Regions from separate parts of the Rhizobium sp. NLR8a genome, predicted to be linked through region 1. Evidence: riboswitches for the same ligand, from Rfam matches in the RefSeq annotation. Region 1 holds a riboswitch; the other holds the start of a gene.
What was found. Region 1 has a riboswitch for S-adenosylmethionine ahead of HJC04_RS09590 (O-succinylhomoserine sulfhydrylase). Riboswitches for the same ligand answer to the same signal wherever they lie in the genome.

Region 1 (4,008 bases):
CCTGCGCGAAATCCTCGATCAGGTCGTCCGTGTCCTCGATGCCGGCCGAAAGCCGCACCGTACCCGGAGAAATGCCGAGTTCGGCGCGCGCCTCTTCCGTCAGGTTCTTGTGCGTGGTCGTTGCCGGATGTGTGATCAGGCTTTTGCTGTCGCCGAGATTGTTGGAGATCTTGATGATCTCAAGCGCATTCTGCAATGCGAAGGCCGCCTCCTTGCCGCCCTTCAGCTCGAAGCAGACGAGCGTCGAGCCGCCGGTCATCTGCTTGGCGATGATGTCGGCCTGCGGATGATCCTTGCGGCCGGGATAGATCACCTTGGCGACCTTGCCTTGCTCGGCCAGGAAATCGGCGATCTTCGCCGCATTCTCGGTCTGCTGGCGCACGCGCAGCGGCAGCGTCTCGATCCCCTTCAGCAGCGTCCAGGCATTGAACGGCGACATGGCCGGGCCGGTATGGCGGAAATAGTCGTGCAGGTTCTCGTCGATCCATGCCTTGTCGGCGAGCACCACGCCGCCGAGACAGCGGCCCTGGCCGTCAATATGCTTGGTGGCGGAATAGACGACGATATGGGCGCCGAGCTCCAAGGGCTTCTGGAAGAGCGGGGTCGCAAAGACGTTGTCGACGATCAGCTTGGCGCCGACCTGGTTGGCGAGCCTGGCGACGCCTGCAATATCGACCACTTCGAGCGTCGGATTGGTCGGGCTTTCCAGGAAGAACACCTTGGTGTTCGGGCGGATCGCCTTTTCCCAGTTGGCGAGATCTCGGCCGTCGACCAGCGTGCACTCGACGCCGTATTTCGGCGCCAGCGTTTCTACGACCCAGCGGCAGGAGCCGAACAGGGCGCGGGCGGCGACGATATGGTCGCCTGCCTTGACCTGGCAGAGGACGGCGGCAGTGACGGCCGCCATGCCGGAGGCGGTGGCGCGGGCATCTTCGGCGCCTTCCAATGCGCACATGCGCTTTTCGAACATGTCGTTCGTCGGGCTGCCGTAGCGGGCGTAGATGAAGCCGTCCGTTTCGCCCTTGAAGCGGGCTTCGGCCGCTTCCGACGTGTCATAGACGAAACCCTGGGTGAGATAGATTGCTTCCGACGTTTCGCCATATTGCGAACGCAGCGTGCCGCCATGGACGAGTTGGGTTGCCGGGCGCCAGGTCTTGCTCATGCCATCACCTTCACATAACAAAAAAACCGGCCGCAAAAGCAGACCGGTTTCATAACCCGGTCTTTTTAGCCACTTGTTTAACGTGGCTGCAAGCCGACCGGCCAAATCACCACGGGATAATTCTGCAATACTGCTGTTGGCGGCTTGCGTCAATTCCCCGAGTTTGGTTTTGTCGGCGGCAAAATGATGGATGGGGCACGATGGCTCGCGAAACTGGAATTCTGGCGGATCGCGCGATTGCGGCGCTGTTCGAAACGGGGCGTCTGAACTCCGAGCGGGAGCTCGACCGCGATCAGATCCAGCCGGCAAGTCTCGACCTGCGCTTGGGAAGCAAGGCGTTTCGTGTGCGTGCCTCCTTCATGCCCGGTCCCTCGCATCTGGTCTCGGACAAGCTCGATCGGCTGAGCCTGCACGTGATCGACCTGTCCCAGGGCGCGGTGCTCGAAACCGGCTGCGTCTATATCGTGCCGCTGATGGAAAGCCTGGCGCTGCCGGCCGACATGTCGGCCTCGGCCAATCCGAAGAGCTCGACCGGCAGGCTCGATATATTCACCCGCGTCATCACCGACTACGCCCAGGAATTCGACAAGATCCCGGCAGGTTATTCCGGCCCGCTCTATCTCGAAATCAGCCCGCGCACCTTCCCGATCGTCGTGCGCCGCGGCTCGCGTCTGTCGCAGATCCGCTTCCGCGTCGGCCAGTCCGTGCTCGGGGAGCCGGAACTTTTGAAGCTGCATGAAAGCGAGACGCTGGTTGCCAGCAAGCAGCCGAACGTGTCGGGCGGCGGCATCGCGCTGTCGATCGATCTCACCGGCGACAAGGACGGCCTGATCGGCTATCGCGGCAAACACCACACCGCCGTCGTCGATGTCGACGAGAAGGATCAGCACGACATCTTCGATTTCTGGGAGCCGCTCTATAGCCGCGGCCGCAACGAGCTGATCCTTGATCCCGACGAATTCTATATCCTTGTCTCGCGTGAGGCCGTGCATGTGCCGCCGGATTATGCCGCCGAAATGACTCCCTTCGATCCGCTGGTCGGCGAATTCCGTGTCCACTATGCCGGCTTCTTCGATCCGGGCTTCGGCCATGCGCCGGCAGGCGGGCGCGGCAGCCGCGCCGTACTCGAAGTGCGCAGCCACGAAGTGCCCTTCATCCTCGAAGACGGCCAGATCGTTGGCCGCCTGGTCTACGAGCACATGCAGGAAAAACCGGCCAGCCTCTACGGCTCCGGCCTCGGCTCCAACTACCAGGCCCAGGGCCTCAAGCTTTCCAAACATTTCCGCATCTGACGCCGGCCTGACGGGCGGCGACTTGACAGCGGCCCCCATCTGTTGGAAATCTCAGCGCATCGCGGGTGTAGCTCAATGGTAGAGCAGCAGCTTCCCAAGCTGAATACGAGGGTTCGATTCCCTTCACCCGCTCCACTTCCCTCAGTGGCGCTGTGAAACTTAGTCCCGGAAAAACCGGATCGGCTTGTATCGCCGGTGCGCGATGATCAGGCTTCGGTCAGGCTGGATGATGTAGGTCTCCTCCACCTGCTGGCCATACTGGTCGATGAAATCATGCGGGAAGCTCGATCCGGGCGGGGATTTGGTGAGCTTGGTGCGCGGCTGGCCGGTATAGGTGATGCTGCCCGGGATGGGCTCCAGCCCCGGGCCGGTGTATGTCGTGGTGTTGCACCCCCCAAGAGCGAGAGTGCCGATGAGGCCGATGATCGCGGATTTCATGTCTATCCCCTCCGAAGCTCCGAACGTTCCAATCTTACTCTGGATTGGCTCCAACTCATTGCGCAAACGCGCGGCGGCTGGTCGTTTTAGTGCACGGCGCCTGGAAACATTCTTGTCGAGGCCGGCTGGCGGCCGGACTAGACGGCCCCGCAAAAAGTAAGGATGGCCGCTGCTTGCGTCTACCCGCCTGCCGGTCATCTCCGCGTTCTGAGCGGAGAAGGGGAGGTGCCGCACCCTCTCCGTCCCCGCTCATCGCAGGACACGTTCCCCGCGAGCGGGAGAGGGATAGGATGAGTGGTAGGCGTCAGTTCCACAGGCGTCAGTCTTGCTAGAGGTCGCGGAGCTTCTGCTTAGAATTCCGTCCAATCGCCATCCTGGCTCTTCGGCGTGCTGCCTGCGCCGAAGGCGTTGGCGAGTGTCTGGCCGAGCGCGCGCGCCGGTGAGGCGGCCGGCCGGGCGGTGCCTTCGCCAGCGATGCGGATCGATGTCTTGGCTGCCGTGCGTACCGTGGCTCGCGGTGCAGCGGAGTGCGGTGCTGCAGTCGGTGGTCGGGACGATGTCATCGGTGCTGCTGCGGCAAAGGCGCCGGTGCCGGTCAGACGGAACTGGCCGAGCAGCATGTTGAGCGCCGATGCTTCGCTGGCGAGGCTGTGGCTGGCGGCCGTCGATTGCTCGACCATTGCCGCATTCTGCTGCGTGCCCTGATCCATGGTATTGACGGCGGTATTGATCTCCTGCAGCCCGATCGACTGCTCGCGCGAGGCTTCGGCGATCGCGTGGACGTGCTGGTTGATTTCCTGCACTTCGGTGACGATCACGTCGAGCGCCTTGCCGGTCTCGCCGACCAGCGTGACGCCGGTCTGCACATGCATGCCGGAATTGGTGATCAGCGACTTGATCTCCTTGGCGGCATTGGCCGAGCGCTGGGCGAGCTCGCGCACTTCCTGAGCGACGACGGCAAAACCCTTGCCCGCCTCACCGGCGCGTGCCGCCTCGACGCCTGCATTCAGCGCCAAGAGGTTGGTCTGGAAGGCGATGTCGTCGATGACGCCGATGATGTTGGAAATTTCGCCAGAGGACTTTTCGATCTCATGCATGGCGGAGACGGCCTTGCGG
Region 2 (4,008 bases), on a different contig from region 1:
GCGAAGCCGATCGCCTTCTGTTCATCGCCGTCGAGCAGCTTGTCCCAGCGGGCGCGGGTATCGAGCCTTGCGATCAGAGAGTGCAGGCCGGCCTTTTCAAGGGCCGCCTCGACCGCAGCTTGCTCGTAGGCATCGGCGCTTTCGGGGAAGGCCAACGCCTCGCGCAACGTGCCGCCCGGAATATAGGCGATTTGCGGAACGAACAGCATGTCGTCGATCGGCGGCAGACCCATCGTGCCGCTGCCGCACGGCCAGAGCCCGGCCAAGGCCTGGAACAGCAGCTTGCGGTTGACGCTATGATCGCCGTTGATCATGATTTTTTCGCCGGCCTTGATCACGATATCGGTTTCTCGCAGGCGAAAACCGCCGCATTCCTCGATGTCTTCGCCGATCTTGGCATTGATCACCACATCCTTCAGCGTCAGCCTGTCGGCGGCGGTGTCTTCATAGGCGATGCTTCCCTTCACGCCAAAGCCCTCGTCCATGTCGAGCAACGCCTGGCGGAAGTCGGTGACGCGCATCAGCGTGGCACGCCATTCGGCGATCGGGCCGAAATTGGCGACATACCAGCGCAACGCCGTATTGACCTGGTTGAAGGCGCCGACCGACATCATCAGCTGGCCGAGGGTGAGGCCGCCGGAAAAATAGGCGGGTGCGGCAACGATGATCGGAATGACGATCACCAGCCAGCCGTAGCCGGCCGAAACCCAGGTGAGATTGGTATTGGCCATGGCGAGCCGCTTGACGACCCTCAGTACCGAACTGATGTCGGTATTGATACGCCGGCGTTCGTTCTCCTCGCCGCGGGCGACGGTGATCGCCGGCATGTTCTCGTTGGCATGCATCAGCGTGAAACGAAGCTCGGCCTCCTTCGAGAAGCGGTCGGCATTGAGCTTGACCAGCTTGCGGCCGACGACCTGGCTCAACACCGAGGCGGAAGCTGCATAGAAAATCGCCGCCCAGACCATATAGCCCGGTATGGAGAAGCTGTGGCCGCTGATGTGGAAGATGAAGCCGCTCGAAAGCTCCCAGAGCACGCCGATGAAGCTCACCAGAAGAATGGTCGATTGCAGCAGCCCGAGGACGAGCCCGGTCGTGCTTTCGGCAAGGTTGCGGGAATCCTCGTGCAGGCGCTGATCCGGATTGACGCCGATCAGGCCGCTGGAGGCGAGCCGCAGCGCCCGCTTACGCTTCAGCCACTGGTCGACGAGATCGCGTGACAGGCCTTCGCGCATATAAAGCGCGGTCATCTGGTTCAGCCAAGCCTGCAACACGTTGAGCAGCAGCAGCGTGCCGGCGATCATCGCGAAGATTTCGAGCTGGTGGAAGAATTCGCCGAGGTCGCGGCGCTCGAGCGAATCGTAGAAAGGGGCGTTCCACTCATTGAGAATGACCTGGCCATAGGCCGTCGCCAGGATGACGAGGATCAGCACGGTCGCCAGAAACAGCACCTTGCCGCGAACTTGCGAATTCCAGAATGCTGAGAACATCACACCGAGGCGATATGTCAGGCTGAAATCATACCCTACCCTATCCTGCTTCCGGATGCCCGGCCTCCCTTCGATCTTGTCTGCCATCACGCTTTTCCAACACCGCCCATACTGTCATTATTAACATGGTGGCGTTACCGGTCTATCAACAGATTCTATCAGTCATTAAAGTGTGATGATTCTTGACGGGCCACTCCCGCATGCATTCGGAGTTGATTCGCGGCTCAACTGGGACTAATTAAGGCACTCCGTGGTGATTTGGCCGGCCGGCTTGCAGCCACGTTAAAAAAGTCGCTAAAGGGCCGCGTGCGGACCGGTAGCGATTTTTTCGCCGCCGGTTTTTTATTTTTGATCGAGTTGACCGCAATGCCCATCAAGATCCCCGATACGCTGCCCGCCTTCGAAACCCTGGTTCAGGAAGGCGTGCGGGTGCTGACCGAGACGATGGCGATCCGTCAGGATATAAGACCGTTGCAGATCGGCCTGCTCAACCTGATGCCGAACAAGATCAAGACCGAACTGCAGATGGCCCGTCTCGTCGGCGCTTCGCCGCTGCAGGTGGAGCTGTCACTCATCCGCATCGGCGGCCACAAGGCAAAGAACACATCCGAAGATCACCTGCTCGCCTTCTACCAGACCTGGGAAGAGGTGAAGCAGCGCAAGTTCGACGGCTTCATCATCACCGGAGCCCCGATCGAGCTCCTCCCCTATGAGGACGTTACCTATTGGGCAGAAATGCAGGAGATCTTCAATTGGACGGAGACCAACGTCCATTCGACGATGAACGTCTGCTGGGGCGCGATGGCGGCGATCTATCACTTCCACGGCGTTCCGAAATACGAGCTGAAGGAAAAGGCCTTCGGCGTCTACCGGCACCGGAACCTGAAGCCTTCCTCCATCTATCTGAACGGCTTTTCCGACAACTTCGAGGTGCCGGTGTCGCGCTGGACCGAGGTGCGCCGCGCCGACATCGAGAAATGCGAAAGCCTGGAAATTCTGATGGAATCGAGCGAGATGGGCGTCTGCCTCGTGCATGAGAAAAGGGGCCGGCGGCTCTACATGTTCAATCATGTCGAATATGATTCCACCTCACTTTCGGACGAGTATTTCCGCGATGTGGATGCCGGCGTGCCGATCAAGATGCCGCACAATTACTTCCCGCATAATGATCCGGCACTTGCGCCTCAGAACCGCTGGCGCAGCCACGCGCACCTCTTGTTCGGCAACTGGATCAACGAGATTTACCAGACGACGCCCTATGACGTCGAAGAGATCGGCATGGATCTTTAATGGAATTTCTTTCTGACCTGCCTGGTTGCGGTTTGGAACAAATGCGGGCAGGTTCCGGTCCGGAACCCTATAGCGCTGCGCGTTTTTATCGGACGCGCAAAGGAACGGACAGTCGATCATGTCGGATAAGTTGGAGCGGGAAGTTTTTGGGCAGACGAAGGCGGGCGAGACCGTCTATCGCGTCGTCATCAGGGGCGGCGGCCTAACGGCCAAGATCATCACCTGGGGTGCGGTCATCCAGGATCTGCGCCTTGAGGGTCATGAGGCGCCGCTGCAACTCGGCTTCGAGGATTTCGACAGCTATCCTCTCTACTCGGCCTATTTCGGCGCGACGCCCGGCCGCTGCGCCAACCGTGTCGGCGGCGGCGCCTTTACGCTCGACGGCAAGGACTATCAGCTCGAGCCGAATGAAAACGGCGTCACACATCTGCACGGCGGCAGCGACAATATCGGCAAGCGCAACTGGACGATCGTCGAGCATGCGGTCGACCGCCTGGTGATGAAGATCGTCGATCCGGACGGCCGTGCCGGTTATCCCGGCAACTGCACCATTCAGGCGACGTTCCGGGTGCACGGCAATGGTGAACTGTCGATCACCTATGAATCGACCAGCGATCAGCCGACGCTCGCCAATGTCTGCCAGCACGCCTATTTCAATCTCGACGGCCGCGATGATGCACTGGGCCACGACATCATGATCGCCGCCGATCACTATCTGCCGACCGACGAGAAGCAGGTGCCGACCGGCGAAATCCGGCCCGTTGCCGGAACCGAATTCGATTTCCGCGAGATGGCCCCGATGAAGCGTTTCGTCGGCAGTGAACAGGTATTGTACGACCACAATTTCTGCCTGTCCCGCGAACGCACCGCCAAGCGGACCGTGGCACTCGCCCGCAGCCTCTATTCCGGCGTGTCGCTGGAAGTGCGCAGCACCGAGCCGGGCGTACAGTTCTATGCCGGCTTCAAGCTCAACACTGGGGCTCCCGGCCTCGGCGGGCGCAAATATGGTCCGTTCGCCGGCTTCTGCCTGGAGACACAGATCTGGCCGGATGCGATCAACCATGAGGGCTTCCCGAATGCGGTCCTGCGTCCAGGCGAAGTGCTACGCCAGGAAACGGACTACATCTTCACCAAGAGCTGAAGCGTTCTAAAGCGCGTCACGATCTTTCAGATTCGCTCCTCGCGCTTTAGGTTTTTGTTTACGCAAGTCGGTATCGCAAAACCGCCG

Region 2: another riboswitch for S-adenosylmethionine. It lies ahead of metA (homoserine O-succinyltransferase); the one in region 1 lies ahead of HJC04_RS09590 (O-succinylhomoserine sulfhydrylase).

The regions. Positions count from the first base shown of each region.
Region 1 covers NZ_JABDWI010000004.1:283,057-287,064, forward strand. Annotated here, with positions in the region: gene HJC04_RS09590 (O-succinylhomoserine sulfhydrylase) at 1-1,162, opposite strand, end outside; SAM riboswitch at 1,207-1,285, opposite strand; gene HJC04_RS09595 (2'-deoxycytidine 5'-triphosphate deaminase) at 1,363-2,454, shown strand; tRNA gene HJC04_RS09600 (tRNA-Gly) at 2,516-2,589, shown strand; gene HJC04_RS09605 (hypothetical protein) at 2,614-2,892, opposite strand; partial or broken gene HJC04_RS32220 (VOC family protein) at 2,953-3,033, shown strand; gene HJC04_RS09610 (methyl-accepting chemotaxis protein) at 3,243-4,008, opposite strand, start outside.
Region 2 covers NZ_JABDWI010000005.1:227,400-231,407, forward strand. Annotated here, with positions in the region: gene HJC04_RS11580 (ABC transporter ATP-binding protein/permease) at 1-1,577, opposite strand, end outside; SAM riboswitch at 1,731-1,808, shown strand; gene metA (homoserine O-succinyltransferase) at 1,857-2,780, shown strand; gene HJC04_RS11590 (aldose epimerase family protein) at 2,899-3,921, shown strand.